DNA from 4 places in the Streptomyces sp. NPDC032198 genome. Region 2 is predicted to be linked to each of the others. Evidence: riboswitches for the same ligand, from Rfam matches in the RefSeq annotation. Region 2 holds a riboswitch; each other region holds the start of a gene.
The links. A riboswitch is a leader RNA that binds a small molecule or an ion and turns the genes downstream of it on or off. The one in region 2 is predicted to bind cobalamin.
Positions count from the first base shown of each region.

Region 1: linked by a shared signal. The riboswitch ahead of AB0E78_RS02440 (ABC transporter substrate-binding protein) and the one ahead of AB0E78_RS25135 (ABC transporter substrate-binding protein) in region 2 are both predicted to bind cobalamin.
Region 3: linked by a shared signal. The riboswitch ahead of metE (5-methyltetrahydropteroyltriglutamate--homocysteine S-methyltransferase) and the one ahead of AB0E78_RS25135 (ABC transporter substrate-binding protein) in region 2 are both predicted to bind cobalamin.
Region 4: linked by a shared signal. The riboswitch ahead of AB0E78_RS18435 (ribonucleoside-diphosphate reductase subunit alpha) and the one ahead of AB0E78_RS25135 (ABC transporter substrate-binding protein) in region 2 are both predicted to bind cobalamin.

Region 1 is NZ_JBEZVL010000001.1:520,939-526,040, reverse strand. It holds gene AB0E78_RS02455 (HAD family hydrolase) at 1-1,103, opposite strand, end outside; gene AB0E78_RS02450 (helix-turn-helix domain-containing protein) at 1,368-2,231, shown strand; gene AB0E78_RS02445 (VOC family protein) at 2,237-2,707, shown strand; cobalamin riboswitch at 2,715-2,902, shown strand; gene AB0E78_RS02440 (ABC transporter substrate-binding protein) at 2,995-4,062, shown strand; gene AB0E78_RS02435 (iron chelate uptake ABC transporter family permease subunit) at 4,184-5,102, shown strand, end outside.
Region 2 is NZ_JBEZVL010000009.1:278,821-283,922, reverse strand. It holds gene clpS (ATP-dependent Clp protease adapter ClpS) at 1-198, shown strand, start outside; gene AB0E78_RS25150 (DUF2017 domain-containing protein) at 210-806, shown strand; gene AB0E78_RS25145 (amino acid permease) at 1,168-2,634, shown strand; gene AB0E78_RS25140 (M67 family metallopeptidase) at 2,718-3,140, shown strand; cobalamin riboswitch at 3,104-3,261, shown strand; gene AB0E78_RS25135 (ABC transporter substrate-binding protein) at 3,306-4,280, shown strand; gene AB0E78_RS25130 (iron ABC transporter permease) at 4,346-5,102, shown strand, end outside.
Region 3 is NZ_JBEZVL010000004.1:477,408-482,509, reverse strand. It holds gene AB0E78_RS13265 (MarR family winged helix-turn-helix transcriptional regulator) at 1-408, shown strand, start outside; gene metE (5-methyltetrahydropteroyltriglutamate--homocysteine S-methyltransferase) at 653-2,974, opposite strand; cobalamin riboswitch at 3,137-3,354, opposite strand; gene tsaD (tRNA (adenosine(37)-N6)-threonylcarbamoyltransferase complex transferase subunit TsaD) at 3,514-4,578, shown strand; gene AB0E78_RS13250 (GNAT family N-acetyltransferase) at 4,578-5,102, shown strand, end outside.
Region 4 is NZ_JBEZVL010000006.1:374,567-379,668, reverse strand. It holds gene mctP (monocarboxylate uptake permease MctP) at 1-1,643, shown strand, start outside; cobalamin riboswitch at 1,755-1,892, shown strand; gene AB0E78_RS18435 (ribonucleoside-diphosphate reductase subunit alpha) at 2,029-4,431, shown strand; gene AB0E78_RS18430 (ribonucleotide-diphosphate reductase subunit beta) at 4,431-5,102, shown strand, end outside.

The DNA.
Region 1 (5,102 bases), on a different contig from region 2:
TCCGCGGTGACCTTCTGGCCGAGTTCGCGCTGCCGGTCGGCGTTCTTCCGCTTCATCCCGTCCAGCTCCTTCATGTACGAGTCCTTGCGGTTGACCCAGACCCGCGTACCGCCGTGCCGCACGTCCGCCGAGTGGAACAGCATCGGGCCGTCGCTCTTCGGGGTGTCGCCGGCCACCAGGACGGGCTTCTTCCACTCGTCGATGTACGTGCTGATCGCCGCGGGCTTGCCCTGGTACCAGGTCAGCGGCGCCCACAGGTTCGGCGTCAGCTCACGCCCGGCGAGCTTCTTCTCGTCGAAGCGGCCCTCCGCGATCTCCTTGCGGGAGCTGGTGACCTCGCCGGTCTTGCGGTCCTTGAGCTGCAGGCCGACACCGATGACGTTCTCGGGCTTCACGTGGTAGCCGTACTTGGGGTCGGCGAGGACCATGCGTACGAGGTCCTCGCTGGCCGCGCTGACGACGTAGACCTCGATGCCGTGCTTGCGCAGCGACTTGTAGAGCTCCTGCATGCCCGGGAAGAACTCGGGCGTCTTGACCTCGGTCTTCGTCAGCTTCCCGTCCTCGTAGTACTCGGCGGGGATCGGCTTGTCATAGGCGAGGAGTTCGTCGACGTACCCCTTGAGCTCCTTCAGCGTGAAACCGGAGAAGATCTGCGCGGCCCACGGGTAGCAGACCTGGTCGTCGACCTCGCAGAGCCGGTTGTAGTAGCTGTAGAGGCTCTCCTTGTGCTTCGCCGTGTCCTTGAAGGGGATGATCTTCAGCGACGGGTCCATCGACTTGCGGGTCAGCACCCCCTTCATCTCCAGGAAGGGCAGGAGGGACTCCTCCAGGTCGTTGCGGTACGTCGTGTTGTCCGCGTCGAAGACGGCGTACGCGCCCTTGCCCTCGTTCTTCGCGATGACCTTGCCCAGCTTCTTCGCGACCGGCTTGGGCCAGTGCTTCAGCTCGGCCGTGGTCCTCGCGGCGGTCTTGGCCGTCGTGGCGGAGGCGTCCGCGGCCGTCGCGTCCGTGCTCGGCCAGAGCGCCGTCCCCGCGAGGACGGCCGCGGTGAGCGCGCCCGCCGTGCCGATGACGGCCAGCTTGCCCTTTGCCTTTACTGCCATGGTTTTGTGCCCCCTGAGAGCGGTCTGCGCCCCGTCCGGAGCGGCGGGTCATCGTATGGGGTCGGGCGGCGGATTCCCATGATCGACATCACCGGACGGAACGGGCATGGGACGGGCGGGCGGGGGTAGCAGCGTCAGACGCCCGGTCTGCTCGGGACTCTTTTCCCGGGCCTGCTCCGGGCGCTCTTCCGGGCCTGCTCCCGCCTGCCTCGTGGTTCACGCTCCGGCCTGCTTCGGAGCCGTGCCCCTCGCATACTGGGAGGCATGGAGACCGTCTCCCGGGAGTTCGTGCGGGCCGCCCCGCGGCTCGACGGCATGGTGGTGTCCGCCGTCGGCTACCGCACGGAGGGCGAGCGGCCCGGCCTGCACCGCGGTCTGCCCTCCCCGTACCTGACGCTGATCTTCTCGCTGGACGGCCCCGTCGTCACCGGCGGCACCCCCGAGCAGGCGGGCGGCCGTGACGCCGTCCGCACGGACATCGTCCTCGGCGGGCTGCACCAGTCCCCGGCCTACGTCGTACGGCCCGAGCACGAGGCGGGCATCCAGCTCGCCGTCCACCCGCTCGCCGCCCGCGCCCTGCTCGGCGTACCGGCAGCGGAACTGGCCGGTGAGCTCGTGACGCCCGGCGCGGAGGTCATGGGGCGCCGCGCCGCCGACGTACGGGAGCTGCTGTGCGAGCAGGGCACCTGGGAGGAGCGGTTCGCCTCCCTGTCCGGCTACTTGAGGCAGCGCGCGGCCGACGCGTCCAGCGGCTCCGTGCGCCCCGAGGTCACCGAGGCCTGGGCCTGGCTGGCCCGGCACCAGGGGGTGGGCACCCTGCGCGGCCTCTCCCGGCACGTCGCGCTCAGCGAACGCCGGCTGACCACGCTCTTCCGCGCCGAGACGGGCCTGAGCCCCAAGCAGGCGGGCCGCCTGATGCGCTTCCAGCGCGCACGCAACGCCGTCGTGCGCCCCGTCGCGGCGGGCGGCGCCCCCGACCTGGCCCGCGTCGCCGCCGACTGCGGCTACTACGACCACTCCCACCTGGTGCGGGACTTCCGGCAGTACACCGGAGCGAGCCCCAGCGGCTGGCTGGCCGAAGAGTGCCGGAATATCCAAGCCGGGAGCCATGGCGGGAGCGAAGAGTAGGACCCATGAACGCCAACGAGAAGCAGCAACCCCAGACCCAGACCCAGACCTCGTCCCAGCCCACCTCCGCCGGGCGCGCCCCCGATGTGTGGCCGACCCTCCAGGCCCACGACGCCCCCGCCCTGATCGACTTTCTGGTCGGCACGGTCGGCTTCCTGCGCACCGCCGTCTACGAGGACGGCGGCCGCGTGGCCCACGCCGAGCTCGACTGGCCCGAGGGCGGCGCGATCATGCTCGGCTCGTACGACGAGAAGTCCCAGGACTGGTGCCTGAAGCCGGGCACCTTCGGGGCGTACGTCGTCACCGACCGCGTGGACGAGCTCTATCAGCGGCTCAGCACCGCGGGGGTCAAGATCATCCGTGAGATCGAGGACCAGCCGTACGGCAGCCGGGAGTTCGCGATCGCCGATCCCGAGGGCAACAAGTGGTCCTTCGGCACCTACCGCGGCGCACCGAGGCCCGAGCAGCCGTCCTGACCTCGCGTGATAACTTGCGCAAGCCAGTCAAACCCACACCAGGGCCAGGGAATCCGGTGCGAATCCGGAACTGACGCGCAGCGGTGAGGGGGAACGGGCGGGGCCACGGCCACTGGGCGTCCACGGACGCCTGGGAAGGCGCCCCGCCCGGCCGATCCCCGAGTCCGAAGACCTGCTGGCACCTTCGTCCGCACACCGGGCGGCGGAGGTGACGAAGCAGGCCAGGCTCCGCGTATGAGCCGTGAGACTCAAGGGATCTCGTGTCCTCCACAGCCCGTCGTGTACGTATGCCAGCCCGTCGCGTACGTAGGCCCGCCCGTCGTGCACGCGTTCCTGCCCTCCTCCTCGGCATGGCCCTGGCCGTCACGCTGACCTCCTGCGGAGGCCCGTCGGCGACCTCCACCGCATCGAACACGGACAAGAAGGCCGGCGGGTACCCGCTCACCCTCACCTCCTGCGGCAAGAAGGCGGAGATCAAGGCACCGCCGCAGCGGGCCGTCTCCCTCGACCAGGGCTCCACCGAGATCCTGCTCTCCCTCGGCCTCGCCGACCGCATGGCCGGCACCGGCACCTGGACGGACCCGGTGCTCAAGGGCCTGGCGAAGGACAACGCCAAGGTCGAGCGCCTCGCCGACAGCTACCCCTCCTTCGAGAAGGTCCTCGCCCAGGAACCGGACTTCGTCACCGCCTCCTTCCTGGCGACGGTCAGCAAGGGCGGCGTCGCCGACCGCGCCAAGTTCGCCGAACTCGGCGTACCCGCCTATGTCTCGCCCTCCGACTGCGCGGGCAAGGACAACAGCGGCGACGGCGACGGCAGCCGCGTCAAGACGCTCACCATGGACACCGTCTACGGCGAAGTGCGGGACCTGGCCAAGGCCTTCGGGGTCGAGAAGCGCGGCGAGCGCCTGATCGCGGAGCTCAAGGGCCGGGTGGCCAAGGCGACGCGGGACGTCGACGCGTCCGGCGCGAAGATCCTCTACTGGTTCGCCAACTCCGACGCGCCCTACATCGCGGGCTGCTGCGGGGCACCCGGCATCATCACCCGCGAACTGGGTGCGAAGAACGTCTTCGACGACACCCGCGAGGAGTGGCCCCAGATCAACTGGGAGACGGTGGCGGACCGCGACCCGGACGTCCTGGTCATCGGCGACCTCACCCGCAAGTCGCAGACGGCCGAGAGCGCGAAGAAGAAGATCGAGTTCCTGGAGTCCAACCCGGTCACCAAGAACCTGACCGCCGTGAAGAAGAAGCGGTACGTGCTGCTGAGCGGCCAGGCCATGAACCCGACGATCCGTACGGTGGACGGGGTGGAGCAAGTCGCGGACGCGCTGCGCGAGTTCGGGCTCGCCAAGTGATCGGGCTCGCGAAGTGAGGGTTGGCGCCGGTGTCGGCGCCCGTGCCCGTGCCCGTGTCGGTCTCGGTGTCGGCGCCGGCGCCGGTTCCCGTGTCGGCGTCGCGGGCGGTGTACGCCGCGCCCTGCTCTGGGCGGCGGGCCTGGCCGCCCTCGCCCTCTCCGTGGCGGTGGCCGTCACGATCGGCCCCGCCGACATCTCCGTACTGGACGTGTGGTCGGCGGTCGCGGCCCACCTCGGCTGGGGAGAGGCGCGGCTGACACCCATCAGGGACGGCATCGTCTGGAACCTGCGCATGCCGCGCACGCTCCTCGCGGCGGTCTGCGGCGCGGGCCTCGCGGTCTGCGGAACGGTCCTCCAGTCGCTGCTGCGCAACCCGCTCGCCGACCCCTTCGTGCTCGGCGTCTCGTCCGGCGCGTCGACGGGCGCGGTCGCGATCGTCGTCCTGGGGGTCGGCGGGGGAGTGGTGTCGGTCTCGGCGGGCGCCTTCGCCGGGGCTGTCTGCTCCTTCGCGCTGGTCCTGCTCCTCAGCCACACCCTGGGCGGAACCGCCGACAGGGTGGTCCTGTCGGGCGTGGCGGCGATGCAGCTCTTCTCCGCCCTCACCTCGTTCGTGATCCTGACGTCGGGCGACGCGGAGACGACGCGGAGCGTCATGTTCTGGTTGCTCGGCTCGTTGAGCGGGGTGGGCTGGACGGACGTCTGGCTGTGCGCGGCGGTGCTCTTCGCGGCCCTCGCGATCTGTCTGACGCAGGCGCGGACCCTGGACGCGTTCGCGTTCGGCCAGGACGCGGCGGCGACGCTGGGCGTCCACGTGGCCCGCACCCGGCTCCTGCTGCTCTCCGTCACGGCCCTCCTGACGGCGGCGCTGGTCAGCAGCGCGGGCGCCATCGGCTTCGTGGGCCTGGTCCTGCCGCACGCGGCCCGAGCGCTCGTCGGCTCCGGTCACGCACGGTTGCTCCCGGTCACGGCGATCGCGGGCGCCGTGTTCCTGGTGTGGGTGGACACGCTGGCCCGCACGGTCCTCGACCCGCAGGAGGTTC
Region 2 (5,102 bases):
AATTTGATGAGTTACGTGGCCTATGTGTTCCAGTCCTACTTCGGGTACTCGAAGGAGAAGGCCACGAAGCTGATGATGGACGTCCATCACAAGGGCCGCGCGGTCGTCTCCACCGGCTCCCGCGAGGAGATGGAGCGCGACGTACAGGCCATGCACGGATACGGTCTGTGGGCCACCCTCCAGCAGGACCGGAAGTAGCGACGCATCTGATGCCAGGACAATTCGAAGCCATTCCCGGGGGCGGCGCGGCCGTCGCGCTCGACGAGGTCGAGATCTCGATCATCCGGTCGCTCGCCGTGCAGCTCCTGGAGCTGATCGGCCCGGGCCCCGCCGAGGACGCTTCCGACGACCCTCTCGCGGAGCTGTTCGCGGAGGGCCCCAGCGAGCCGCCCACCGACCCGGTCCTCCAGCGGCTGCTGCCCGACGCGTATGGCGGTCCCGGCAGCGAGAAGGCGGATGAGGACGAACTGCGCGCGTACTCCTCGGAGTTCAGGCGCTTCACAGAGAACGACCTGCGGGCCAAGAAGCGCGACGACGCCCTCGTGGTGATCCGCAGCCTGGACGCCATGACGTCGACGGGCGAGGGCGGCGCCGTCCTCAAGCTGTCCGCCGAAGAGTCGCGGCACTGGCTCGGCGCGCTCAACGACCTCCGCCTCGCGATCGGCGCCCGCCTCGAGGTGACCGACGAGGAGGACACGGACCTCCTCTATCAGCTGCCGGACTCCGACCCGCGCAAGCCGATGGTGATGGCCTATCTCTGGCTCGGTGGTCTGCAGGAGACGCTGGTCGGCACCCTCATCGGTTAGAAGTCACACCAAAACCGGCCGGGCCGCCCGCGAAGTCGTTGTATGTAGCAGCGGTTACCTCCCGTTCGCTCATCGGACGCTCAAATCCGGATAACGATCGTGTCACTCCGATGCCCATTTTTGATGCGGCAAGGGACTTTTGTCCGGTTCTTCTCGTGGTGTGGGCCACACGCCGCCCCTTCGATCACTGTTGCGGCCGTGATAAATCTTCACGACCACTCGGTGACGCCACCCATGTCACCGATGGCGCTCGGGCCGGCAGACCGCCGGTAGCACTCCATCCATATCCGGGGGGATCAGGACCTGATCCGTGGCCATACGCAGACTGCGGGCACGGATCGGCGTGGAGAAAGGCGTCACCATGACCTCAGTGCAGGTCGAAGAGCACCACGACGGCAATGAGGCCGACGGAGCGGGCGGTTCGTCCGGTTCGTCAGGCGAGGGTTATCAGCGCGGGCTCGGTGCCCGGCAGATCCAGATGATCGCGATCGGCGGTGCCATCGGCACCGGCCTGTTCCTCGGCGCGGGCAAGGCCATTCACAAGGCAGGCCCCAGCCTCATCCTGGCGTACGCCATCGCCGGCCTCGTCATCTTCTTCATCATGCGGGCCCTGGGCGAGCTGCTCATGTACCGCGCCGTGTCGGGCTCCTTCTCGGAGTACGCGCGTGAATTCGTCGGCCCGTTCTTCGGGTACGTGACCGGCTGGACGTACTGGCTCTTCTGGGTCGTCACCGGCATCACGGAAGTCACGGCGGCCGCCCAGTACATGCAGTACTGGACACATGACTCCATCCCTCAATGGGGATACGCGCTGATCTTCACGGTCATCCTGTACGGCGCCAACCTGATCTCGGTGAAGCTCTTCGGTGAGCTCGAGTTCTGGTTCTCGATGGTCAAGGTCACCGCGATCATCGGCATGATTCTCATCTGCGCCGGCATCCTCACCATCGGCTTCTCCGACGCCGGTGACACCGCGTCGGTGACCCACCTGTGGGACCAGGGCGGCTTCTTCCCGAACGGCATCGGCTCCACGCTGATGACGCTCCAGATCGTCATGTTCGCCTTCCTCGCCGTCGAGCTCGTCGGCGTCACCGCGGGCGAGTCCAAGGACCCGAAGACCGTCCTGCCCAAGGCCATCAACACCGTGCCGTGGCGCATCGCCGTCTTCTACGTCGGCGCGCTCATCATGATCCTCTCGGTCGTGCCGTGGACGGAGTTCGTGCCGGGCGTCTCGCCGTTCGTCGCCGCCTTCGACAAGATGGGCCTCGGCGTCGGCGCCGCGATCGTCAACTTCGTCGTCCTGACGGCCGCGCTCTCCTCCTGCAACTCCGGTATGTACTCCACCGGCCGCATGCTGCGTGACCTGGCGATCAACGGCCAGGGCCCGAAGTTCTTCACCAAGCTCACGAAGAACGGCCTGCCGCTGGTCGGCACCACCTTCTCCGCCGCACTGATGCTGGTCGGCGTCTGGATCAACTACCAGTGGCCGGGCGAGGCGTTCAACTACGTCGTCTCCTTCGCGACCATCTCCGGCATGTGGGCCTGGATCATGATCCTGGTCTGCCAGATCAAGTACCGCCGCAAGGCCGACCGCGGCGAGCTGCCGCAGTCCACCTTCCGGGCGCCGGGCGCCCCGTACACGAGCTGGTTCGCGCTCGCCTTCATCGCGATGGTCATCGTGATGATGGGCATCGACAAGGACGCGCGGATCTCCCTCTACGCGGCTCCCGTCTGGGCGCTCATCCTGGGCGTCGGCTACCTGATCATGCAGCGCCGGGCCCCGCAGGCGCCCAGCGGTGAGACCGCGCCGCAGGACGCGGTGAAGTAGTGCCGTAAGGCTGCATCCCAGCATGTGGGCCGGTCCGTACCACTCTTCGGTACGGATCGGCCCTTCTGCTTATCCTGGCTGCCATGCTGACCCTCACCCAGGCCCTCCACGACCAGATCGTCGCGCACGCGCGCCAGGACCACCCCGACGAGGCCTGCGGTGTGGTCGCGGGCCCGGAGGGCACCGGCCGCCCCGAGCGCTTCATCCCGATGCTGAACGCGGCCCGCTCGCCCACGTTCTACGAGTTCGACTCGGGCGACCTCCTCAAGCTCTACCGCGAGATGGACGACCGCGACGAGGAGCCGGTGATCGTCTACCACTCGCACACGGCGACCGAGGCCTACCCCTCGCGCACCGACATCACGTACGCCAACGAACCGGGCGCCCACTACGTCCTGGTCTCCACGGCCGACACCGACGACGCGGGCGAGTTCCAGTTCCGCTCCTACCGGATCGTGGACGGCGAGGTCACCGAAGAAGAGGTGAAGGTCGTCCAGGCATACTGAGCTTCACCTTTGAGGCGGCAGGACCCAGGAAGCCGGTGCGAATCCGGCACGGTCCCGCCACTGTGACCCCACCCTTCGCGGGCGGGGCAGTCAGGAACTGACCTGCCGCCTTCTTCTCCCACGACGCAGGGGACGCGGAAATCCCCTGGAGGAGGCAGCTCAGCCATGTCCCGCCCCATACGCCTGCTCGCGGCCGCAGCCCTGCTCGTCCCGCTCACCGCCTGCTCGTCCGCCGCCGACTCCGGCACGGAAACCGAAGCGGGCAAGCCCGCCGCGAAAGCCGCCGGATTCCCGTACACGGTCACCAACTGCGGCGTGAAGACGACGTACGAAGCACCCCCGAAGCGCGCCGTGACGATGAACCAGCACGCGACGGAAGTGATGCTGGAACTGGGCCTGAAGGACCGCATCGCGGGCACCGCCTACCTGGACGACAAGGTCCTGCCGAAGTACGCGAAGGCCTACGCCGACACCCCGGTCCTCGCCAAGGAATACCCCTCCTACGAGAAGCTCCTGGCCGCCGGCCCCGACTTCGTCTACGGCGGCTACGCGAGCGCCTTCCTGGCGGGCGAGGGCCGCAGTCGCGGGGCCCTGGCCAAGTCCGGCATCGAGAGCCGCCTCAACGTCGAGGGCTGCGCGAAGAAGCCCGTGACCATGGACGACGTCTACCGCGAGGTGCGGGAGGTCGGCTCCACCTTCGGGGTGCGGGCGCGGGCCGACACGTGGGTGGGCCAGGCGCGGCGCGACCTGAAGGACGCCGCCAAGGAGACGAAGGGCCGCGAGCCCGTCCCCGTCTTCGTCTACGACAGCGGCGACAAGACCGCGTTCACGGCGGGCGGCCGCGGCATCGGCAACGACATCATCGAGCGGGCGGGCGGCCGCAACGTCTTCGCCGACCTCGACAAGTCCTTCGGCGACGCCTCCTGGGAAACGGTGGTCGACCGCGACCCCGAGGTGATCGTGATCCTCGACTACGGCGGCACGACCGTGGCCCAGAAGAAGAAGCGCCTCCTGGACGACCCGGTCCTCGCGGACGTCCCCGCCATCAAGCACAAGCGCTTCGCGGTACTGCCGCTGTCGGACGCGGTGGTGGGGGTGAGGGCACCGGGGGCGGTGGCGAAGCTGGCGGACCAGCTGTGAAGGGGCTTTCGCGGAGCCGCTCCCAGCCCGTCCGGCGTTCGAGGACGAACTCGGCGGAGCCGGTGATGTACGGCACCGTCGTCGCCGGGCTTCTGCTCGCCCTCTTGGCCGCGACGGTGGCCGGCCTGGCCCTCGGCTCCGTCCGGATCCCCGCGTCAGAGGTCCTGACGATCCTGACCGGCCGCGCGGAACCCTCCCCGTTCCGCACCATCGTCCTGGACGTAAGACTCCCCAGGGTCCTGCTCGGCGCAGCCGTGGGCGCGGGGCTCGCCGTCATCGGCACCGTCCTCCAGGCCCTGGTGCGCAACCCCCTCGCGGACCCCTTCCTCCTCGGCGTCTCCTCCGGTGCCTCGGCCGGAGCGGTGGCCGTCATCGTCCTCGGCAGCGTCTTCGGCCTGGGCGCGGGCCTCGCCACCACCGTCACCCTCCCCGCCGCGGCCTTCGCCGGCGCACTGCTCTCGCTGCTCGTCGTCTACACCCTGGCAAGATCCGGCGGCGGCGGATTCGCCACCGGCCGCCTGATCCTGGCCGGAGTGGCCGTCTCGTACATCCTCTCCGCGCTGACCAGCCTCATCCTGATCACGGCCGACAGCGCCGACCACCTCAAGGAAGTCCTGTACTGGACCCTCGGCGGCCTCGGCAGCGCCCGCTGGGACATGCTCGCCCTGCCCGGCATCGCGCTCATCGCGGGCACGGCCCTGCTCGTCGCCCTCGCCCGCCCCCTGGACCTGCTCCTGGTGGGGGAGGAGGGCGCCACCGTCCTCGGCCTCGACACGGCCCGCTTCCGCGCCGCCGTCTTCGTCCTCGCCTCGCTCCTGACCG
Region 3 (5,102 bases), on a different contig from region 2:
CTCTTCAACGCGGTGCTCCAGAGATCCGGCCTGCGCCTGCGCCACTACGCACTGCTGCGCCATCTGGCCACCGTGGAGGGTGCGGCGCAGCGGGAGCTGAGCCAGGAGCTCGGTCACGACCCCAGCGCGATCGTCGGCCTGGTCGACGACCTGGAACGTCTCGGCTTCGTCGAACGCCGCCCCGCCCCCGACGACCGACGCCGTCGCATCGTCGTCCTCGCCCCCGCGGGCCACGACTTCCTGCGCGCATCGCACGAGGCGGCCCGCGGCGTCACCGACGAACTCCTGTCGGCACTCGGCCCGGAGGAACGCGAGACGCTGCACGGGCTGTTGTCGCGCATGGCTCATACGGGTGACGGCCCATCTCCCGCAACTCGTGGAGCACGGTACGGAGGTAGCGTTCGATGAAGTCCTGGAACTCCGGCTCCGATCCGGGCAGGCTGCGCAGCGCTCTCTGCACAGTGATGCGGTGCAGTTCCGAGGCAGCCGTTGCGGGCCCCTCGTGCCGGGCCGCCCAGAGCTGGAGCAGGGCGTGCGCCGCCGAGACCTCCTCGCCACCCCTCATCCAGGAGATGCCCCCACGCTGCTCGCTCCAGCCAGGAACGGGGCGGCCGTTCCCCCTCGAACGGCCGCCCCGTTCCGCGCGTTCAGGTCATGGGCGTGGGGGCAGCTCCGCCCGCACCTCGCGTGCCGCCGCGACCAGGTTCTCCAGGGAGGCCCGGGTCTCGGGCCAGCCCCGGGTCTTGAGGCCGCAGTCCGGGTTCACCCACAGCCGGTCGGCGGGGATGGCCTCAAGTCCCTTGCGCAGCAGGGCCGCTGCCTCCTGTGTGCTCGGGACGCGCGGGGAGTGGATGTCGTAGACGCCCGGCCCCGCCTCGCGCGGATAGCCGTGCTCCGCCAGCTCGCGGGCCACCTGCATGTGCGAGCGGGCGGCCTCCAGGCTGATGACGTCGGCGTCGAGGTCGTCGATGGCCTGGACGATGTCGCCGAACTCGGCGTAGCACATGTGGGTGTGGATCTGCGTGTCCGGCCGTACGCCGCTGGTGGTCAGGCGGAAGGATTCCGTGGCCCAGTCGAGGTAGTCGGTGTGTTCGGCGGCGCGCAGGGGGAGCGTCTCGCGCAGTGCGGGCTCGTCGACCTGGATGACCGAAGTGCCCGCGGTCTCCAGGTCGTTGACCTCGTCGCGCAGGGCGAGGGCGACCTGGCGCGCCGTGTCGCCGAGCGGCTGGTCGTCGCGGACGAAGGACCAGGCGAGCATGGTGACGGGACCGGTGAGCATGCCCTTCACGGGGCGGTCGGTGAGGGAGTTGGCGTACGAGGTCCAGCGCACCGTCATCGGCTCGGGCCGGGAGATGTCGCCCGCGAGGACCGGCGGGCGCACATAGCGCGTGCCGTACGACTGGACCCAGCCGTGCTGCGTGGCGAGATAGCCGGTGAGCTGCTCGGCGAAGTGCTGGACCATGTCGTTGCGTTCGGGTTCTCCGTGCACCAGGACGTCGATGCCCGCCTTCTCCTGGAAGGTGAGGACGTCGCGGATCTCCGAGCGGATGCGCTCCTCGTAGCCGTGCGTGTCGATGCGGCCCGCTCTCAAGTCGGCCCGAGCGGTGCGCAGTTCGGTGGTCTGTGGGAATGAGCCGATGGTCGTCGTGGGCAGTTGGGGCAGTCCAAGGCGCGCTCGCTGGGCCGCCGCGCGCTCCGGGTAGGCGTGGGCGCGCCGGGCATCGGACGCGGTGACGGCGGCGACGCGGGAGCGTACCGCCGGGTCGTGGGTGAGGGATGACCCCGAGCGGGACGCCAGGTCGGCCCGGTTGGCGGACAGTTCGGCGGTGATGGCGCCCGTGCCCTGGGCGAGGCCACGGGCCAGTGTGGCGATCTCGGTGGTCTTCTGGCGGGCGAAGGCCAGCCAGCGGGCGACCTGCGGGTCGATGTCCCGCTCGGCGGTGGAGTCCAGCGGGACGTGAAGCAGCGAGCAGGATGCGGAGACGTCGACCCGGTCGGCGAGACCCAGGAGCGTGCCCAGCGTGGCCAGGGACTTCTCCAGGTCGTTGATCCAGATGTTCCGGCCGTTGACGACGCCCGCGACCAGACGCCTGCCGGGCAGCCCGCCGACGGCGGCGAGGTCCTGGAGCTGGCCGGCGGCGGCCTCCGTGAAGTCCAGGGCGAGTCCCTCGACCGGCGCCTTGGCGAGCACGGGCAGTGCGTCGCCGAGCCGGCCGAAATAGGAGGCGACCAGGAGCTGAGGGCGGTCGCTGAGGGCACCCAGGTCGCGATAGGCGCGGGCGGCGGCGTTGAGTTCCGCCGGGGTGCGGTCCTGGACCAGGGCGGGCTCGTCCAACTGCACCCACTCGGCGCCCGCGGCCCGCAGATCGGCGAGGACCTCGGCGTACACGGGCAGCAGCCGGTCGAGGAGCGTGAGCGGCTCGAAGTCGGCGGCAACGCCGGGCGCGGGCTTGGCGAGCAGCAGATAGGTCACCGGGCCGACAAGGACCGGGCGCGCGGCGAGGCCCAGGGCGACGGCCTCCTTGAGCTCGGCGACCTGCTTGGCGGAGTCGGCGGTGAAGACGGTGTCGGGACCGAGCTCCGGCACGAGGTAGTGGTAGTTGGTGTCGAACCACTTGGTCATCTCGAGCGGCGCCACGTCCTGGGTACCGCGGGCCATCGCGAAGTACCCGTCGAGCGCGTCGGTGTCGACGGCCTCGCGGTGCCGTTGCGGGACGGCACCGACCATGACGCTGGCGTCCAGGACGTGGTCGTAGTACGAGAAGTCGCCCGTCGGCACTTCATGGATGCCCGCGTCGGCGAGCTGCCGCCAGGTGGACCGGCGCAGCATCGCCGCGGTCTCCCGGAGGGCGTCGGCGCTGACGCGGCCCTTCCAGTAGCCCTCGATAGCCTTCTTCAGCTCCCGGTCGGGGCCCTGGCGGGGGTAGCCGTACACGGTGGCCCGTGCTGCCGCGGCTGCGGACTTCGCTGTCACGGAAATCTCCTTCGCGAGATGACTCCTGAGAATCCCGGGGACGGGACACGGACGCGAAGGGATGACGGACCGGGCGGACCGGACGCGCGCCACCGGCGCGGTGCTCCACCTGATCTGTACGCCGACCCGCCCACGAGGTCACCGGGATGTCCGCACATGAGGGATCACGTACGGGCAACGGGCAGGTCTTCGGACTCGCGGGCACACCTGCCGAGGCAGGTTCCTACTGACCGTCGCTTCCCGGGTCCGCGACGGACCCAGTGCGTATGACGGCGGTCGTTCCCACTCACCGCTGCGGGGCAGTCCCGGATTTCCACCGGGTTCCCTCTTGCGACGCGTCTGCCTGGCGGGCAGGGCGAACCAGCTGCACACATCAGGCTAGAGGGTGGATCGGCGTCTTGGGCAGTACTGATCACATTCCGGACCGTGAGGTGAGACACGGAGCCACCCGGCGGTGGGGGCACCGACCGGAGGTCTTATTGCATATTGGTTGCAACTACACTTCACAGGCAGAAAGTCTGTGGGTGGAGGAGACGCCGGTGGCAACGGGGCGCATTGTGCTGGGGATCGAGTCGTCCTGCGACGAGACCGGAGCGGGGATCGTCGCGCAGGGGCGGCTGCTCGCCCATGCGGTGGCGTCCAGCATGGACGAGCACGCCCGGTTCGGCGGCGTGGTCCCCGAGATCGCCGCACGAGCGCATCTGCACTCCTTCGCCCCGGTCGTCCAAAACGCCCTCGACCAGGCGGACCTGAAGCTCTCCGACATCGGAGCGGTGGCGGTCACCACGGGTCCCGGCCTGTCCGGCGCGCTGCAGGTCGGCCTCGCGGGGGCGAAGACCCTCGCGTACGCGCTCGACGTCCCGTTGTACGGGGTGCACCACTTGGCCGGGCATGTCGCCGCCGACACGCTGGAGCACGGCCCGCTGCCCGATCCCTGCGTGGTCCTGATCGTCTCCGGCGGGCACACCTCGCTGCTGCTCGTCAGGGACCTGGCCCGTGATCCGATCGTGCACCTGGGGGACACCTTGGACGACGCGGCGGGCGAGTGCTTCGACAAGGTCGCCCGCGTCCTTGGCCTGCCCTACCCGGGCGGCCCCGCCATCGACCGTGCGGCCCGCAGCGGCGACCCGCGTGCGGTGGCCTTCCCGCGCCCGCTCACCGGACCGAAGGACGACCTGTACGCCTTCTCCTTCTCCGGACTCAAGACGGCAGCCGCGCGCTGGGCCGAGGGGCACGCGGGGCGCGAACTGCCGGTGGCCGACGGCGCGGCCTCGCTCCAGGAGGCCGTCGCGGACGTACTGACCCGCAAGGCGCTGGCCGCCTGCCGGGATCACGGCGTCCGCACCCTCGTCGTGGTCGGCGGTGTCGCCGCGAACTCGCGGGTGCGTGCGCTCACCGAGGAGCGGTGCGCGGCCGAAGGCGTACGGCTGCGCGTGCCCCCGATGACCCTGTGCACGGACAACGGCGCGATGATCGCCGCCGTCGGCGACCTGCTCGTACGGGCCGGGGCCGAGCCCGCGCCCTGGGACATGTCGATCGACCCGTCCGCCCCTCTGACGTACGCGGCCCTGCGGCCGGGGGCGGCCGCGGCGAGGGCCGCCTGATGGCGGCGGAAGTCCGGCTTCTGCGCGGCGATCAACTCCTCGCGCACGGCGCCGCCTTGCGCACCGTCTACGCCGAAGCCTTCCGCGTGCCGCCCTGGCACGAGGACGAGGAGAGAGTGGCGGAATTCATGGTCCGGCTCGGCGACGACATACGGCGTCCCGGGTTCACCTCGGCGATCGCCCTGGAAGGGGCGGACGTCGTCGGATTCACCACCGGGTGGACCACGCCCGACCCTTTTCCCGCCGACCGCTGCTATCCGCAGGCGGCGGCCGGACTCGGCGCCGAGCGCGCCCGGTCGTGGCTGTGCGGGGCCCGTGAGATAGACGAACTCGCCATGCGGCCCACGGCGCAGGGCGCCGGGATCGGGGCCGTCCTGCTGGCGGCGATGGCCGCCGGTGCTCCCAACGGCCGCGTCTGGCTGCTCACTTCGGTCCGGTCGGCGCAGGCCATGGGCTTCTACGAGCGCCAGGGCTGGACCCAGGCGACCCACCCCTCGCCAGACGGCAAAGGCGTCGTCGTCTTC
Region 4 (5,102 bases), on a different contig from region 2:
TGCTCGCAGCGGACACAGGCGGCGTCAACGGCATCGCCCTCGCCGTCTTCATCTTCTTCTTCGCCGCCGTCACGGCGATGGGCTTCCTGGCCGCGCGCTGGCGCAAGGCCGAGACCGAGAGCCTGGACGAATGGGGCCTGGGCGGCCGGTCGTTCGGCACCTGGGTCACGTGGTTCCTGCTCGGCGGTGACCTGTACACGGCGTACACCTTCGTGGCCGTCCCGGCGGCGATCTACGCGGCGGGCGCGGCCGGCTTCTTCGCGGTGCCGTACACGATCCTCGTCTACCCGCTGATCTTCACCTTCCTGCCGCGCCTCTGGTCCGTCTCGCACAAGCACGGCTACGTGACCACGTCCGACTTCGTGCGCGGGCGCTTCGGCTCGAAGGGGCTCTCGCTGGCCGTCGCGGTCACCGGCATCCTCGCCACGATGCCGTACATCGCGCTCCAGCTGGTCGGCATCCAGGCCGTGCTCGACGTCATGGGCGTCGGCGGCGGTCCGGACACCAACTGGTTCATCAAGGACCTGCCGCTCCTGATCGCGTTCGCGGTGCTCGCCGCGTACACCTACTCGTCCGGTCTTCGCGCCCCCGCGCTGATCGCGTTCGTGAAGGACGGTCTGATCTACCTCGTCATCGCCGTCGCGATCATCTACATCCCGATCAAGCTCGGCGGGTTCGACGAGATCTTCCGGGCGGCGAGCGACAAGTTCTCGGCGACCAACGAAGCCGCGGGCAAGCCCGTCGCGGGCCTCGCGCCGGGCGAGGCCGGGCAGTGGACGTACGCCACGCTCGCGCTCGGCTCCGCGCTCGCGCTGTTCATGTATCCGCACTCGATCACGGCGACGCTCTCCTCCAAGAGCCGCAACGTGATCCGCCGCAACACCACGATCCTGCCGCTCTACTCGCTGATGCTGGGCCTGCTCGCGCTGCTCGGCTTCATGGCGATCGCGGCCGGGGTGAAGGTGGAGAACGGGCAGCTGGCGATTCCGCAGCTGTTCGAGAACATGTTCCCCGACTGGTTCACGGGCGTCGCGTTCGCGGCGATCGGCATCGGCGCGCTCGTGCCGGCGGCCATCATGTCGATCGCGGCCGCGAATCTCTTCACCCGGAACATCTACAAGGACTTCCTCAAGCCGGACGCGACCCCGCAGCAGGAGATGAAGGTCTCCAAGCTGGTCTCGCTCCTGGTGAAGGTCGGCGCGCTCGCCTTCGTCCTCACCATGGACAAGACGGTCGCGATCAACTTCCAGCTCCTGGGCGGCATCTGGATCCTCCAGACGATGCCCGCGCTGGTCGGCGGCCTGTTCACGCGGTGGTTCCACCGCTGGGCGCTGCTCGCCGGCTGGGCGATCGGCATGATCTACGGCACGGTCGCCGCGTACGGTGTCGCGTCGCCGACGCAGAAGCACTTCGGCGGCTCGTCCGACGAGATCCCCGGCATCGGTGAGATCGGTTACATCGGCCTCACGGCGTTCGTCCTGAACGTGGTGGTCACCGTGGTCATGACCTTCGTCCTGCGCGCCATGAAGGCCCCTGACGGCATCGACGAGACGTCTCCCGGGGACTACACGGCGGACGCGGGCGACCCGGGTGTCGTGGAGGAGCTGCCGCCGGCCACGGCGGGAGCGCCGGGCGGGCACTGAGCCTCTCTCCGAACGCGGTACCCAACACGCGGCGCGGGCCGCCGGATTCCTCCGGCGGCCCGCGCCGCGTATGTGTGCACCGACACAAGATGTGGGGCTGCCGCTCAGAGCCAGCACAAGATGTATGCTCGTGCTCGCTGTCGCCGCAGGGGAATCCGGTGCAAGTCCGGAACTGTCCCGCAACGGTGTACGAGTACGCATTTGTCGTGCTCTCCAGTCCGAAGACCTGTCGGCAGCGCGCCCGTTCCGACCGGTCCGGGTGCCAACGTCGTCCGGGCCTCGTGGAATGGGCTGGTGGACGCGGAGCGCAGCCCTGCCCAGGGGCGGGCGCCCGTGTGTCACTCATCCCTCCGCGGGCCCAGAGCCGAGCGAGGGAGTGCTCCACGTGACCATCGCGCCAGCCGAACCTGCGTCAGCGCAGACCACCGACGGTCAGCAGACCGCCGACGGCCCAGGAACCGCGCTGCTGCGTACCCTGACCGACCTCACCGCCGACCTCCCCGACGCCGACCCCGGCAGAGTCGCCGCCGCCGCGCTGCGCGGCCGCTCGGCCCGCGCGGACCTGGCGGAGCTGCGGGAGCTGGCGACCGAGGCGGCCGCGGGGCTCATCTCCGAGGACCCGACGTACTCGCAGCTCGCGGCCAGGCTGCTCAGCCTCAGCATCCGTGACGAGGCCGCGTCGCAGGGCGTGCGCTCCTTCTCCGACTCGGTCGCCGTGGGACACCGCGAGGGCCTGATCGCGGACCGCACCGCCGCGTTCGTCACCGACCACGCGGAGCGCCTCGACGGTCTCGTGGAGGCCGCCCTGGAGGACGGCGCCGACTTCCGGTTCGGCTACTTCGGCCTGCGCACCCTGCACAGCCGCTATCTGCTCCGGCACCCGATCACCCGGCACGTCATCGAGACCCCGCAGCACTTCATGCTGCGCGTCGCGAGCGGCCTCGCCGAGGACGGCAGCGTCCGCGCCCTGGACGAGGTCGCCTCCCTGTACCGCCTGATGAGCCGTCTGGACTACCTGCCGTCCTCGCCGACGCTCTTCAACTCCGGCACCCGGCACCCGCAGATGTCCTCCTGCTACCTCCTCGACTCGCCCCTGGACGAGCTGGACTCCATCTACGACCGCTACCACCAGGTCGCGCGCCTCTCCAAGCACGCGGGCGGCATCGGCCTCTCGTACTCACGCATCCGCGCCCGCGGTTCGCTGATCCGCGGAACGAACGGCCACTCCAACGGCATCGTGCCGTTCCTCAAGACCCTGGACGCCTCCGTCGCCGCCGTGAACCAGGGCGGGCGGCGCAAGGGCGCGGCCGCGGTCTACCTGGAGACCTGGCACTCCGACATCGAGGAGTTCCTGGAGCTGCGCGACAACACGGGCGAGGACCAGCGGCGCACGCACAACCTCAACCTCGCGCACTGGATCCCGGACGAGTTCATGCGCCGGGTCGCCGCCGACCAGGACTGGTCGCTGTTCTCGCCGGCCGACGTGCCCGAGTTCGTCGACCTGTGGGGCGACGCGTTCGACGCCGCCTACCGCAAGGCCGAGGCCGCCGGGCTCGCCCGCAAGACCATCCCGGCCCGCGACCTCTACGGCCGCATGATGCGCACCCTCGCGCAGACCGGCAACGGCTGGATGACGTTCAAGGACGCCGCCAACCGCACCGCCAACCAGACGGCGGAGCCCGGCCACACGGTCCACTCCTCCAACCTCTGCACGGAGATCCTGGAGGTGACGGACGACGGGGAGACGGCCGTCTGCAACCTGGGCTCGGTGAACCTCGGCGCGTTCGTGGACACGGACGCCGGTGACATCGACTGGCAGCGGCTCGACGAGACCGTCCGCACCGCCGTCACCTTCCTCGACCGGGTGGTCGACATCAACTTCTACCCGACCGAGCAGGCCGGGCGCTCCAATGCCCGGTGGCGTCCGGTGGGCCTGGGCGCCATGGGTCTGCAGGACGTCTTCTTCCAGCTGAAGCTGCCCTTCGACTCCCCCGCCGCGCGTGCCCTCTCCACCCGCATCGCCGAGCGGATCATGCTCGCCGCGTACGAGGCGTCCGCCGACCTCGCCGAGCGCAATGGCCCGCTGCCCGCCTGGGAGAAGACCCGCACCGCGCGCGGCGTCCTGCACCCCGACCACTACGGCGTCGAGCTGACCTGGCCGGAGCGCTGGGCCGCGCTGCGGGAACGTATCGCCGCGACCGGCATGCGCAACTCGCTGCTTCTCGCCATCGCGCCGACCGCCACCATCGCGTCCATCGCGGGCGTCTACGAGTGCATCGAGCCGCAGGTCTCCAACCTCTTCAAGCGCGAGACGCTGAGCGGTGAGTTCCTCCAGGTCAACTCCTACCTGGTGCAGGAGCTGAAACGGCTCGGCGTCTGGGACGCCCAGACCCGCGAGGCGCTGCGCGAGGCCAACGGCTCCGTGCAGGGCTTCAGCTGGATCCCGGCCGAGGTGCGCGACCTCTACCGCACCGCGTGGGAGATCCCGCAGCGCGGCCTGATCGACATGGCCGCCGCGCGCACGCCGTTCCTGGACCAGGCGCAGTCCTTGAACCTGTTCCTGGAGACGCCGACCATCGGCAAGCTCTCCTCGATGTACGCGTACGCCTGGCAGCAGGGTCTGAAGACCACGTACTACCTGCGTTCGCGCCCGGCGACCCGCATCGCCCGCGCGGCGGCCGGCCAGACCGCCGAAGCCGCCCCCGCCCCTGTACCTGCGCAGGCAACAGCCGAAGAAGCCGTCGCCTGCTCCCTGGAAAACCCCGAGTCCTGCGAGGCCTGCCAGTAATGAGCTCCACCACGAACGCCGAGAAGAACCTCCTCGACCCGGGCTTCGAGCTGACCCTGCGCCCCATGCGCTACCCGGACTTCTACGAGCGCTACCGGGACGCGATCAAGAACACCTGGACCGTCGAGGAGGTCGACCTCCACTCGGACGTCGCCGACCTCGCCAAGCTCTCGCCGGGCGAGCAGCACATGATCGGCCGTCTGGTCGCGTTCTTCGCGACCGGCGACTCGATCGTCTCCAACAACCTGGTGCTCACGCTCTACAAGCACATCAACTCCCCCGAGGCGCGGCTCTACTTGAGCCGTCAGCTCTTCGAGGAGGCCGTGCACGTCCAGTTCTATCTGACGCTGCTCGACACCTATCTGCCCGACCCGGAGGACCGCGCCGCGGCCTTCGACGCGGTGGAGGAGATCCCCTCCATCCGTGAGAAGGCCGAGTTCTGCTTCCGGTGGATGGACTCCGTCGAGAAGATGGACCGCCTGGAGAGCAAGGCCGACCGGCGCCGCTTCCTGCTGAACCTGATCTGCTTCGCCGCGTGCATCGAGGGGCTCTTCTTCTACGGTGCCTTCGCGTACGTCTACTGGTTCCGCTCACGCGGTCTGCTGCACGGCCTGGCCACCGGCACCAACTGGGTGTTCCGCGACGAGACGATGCACATGAGCTTCGCCTTC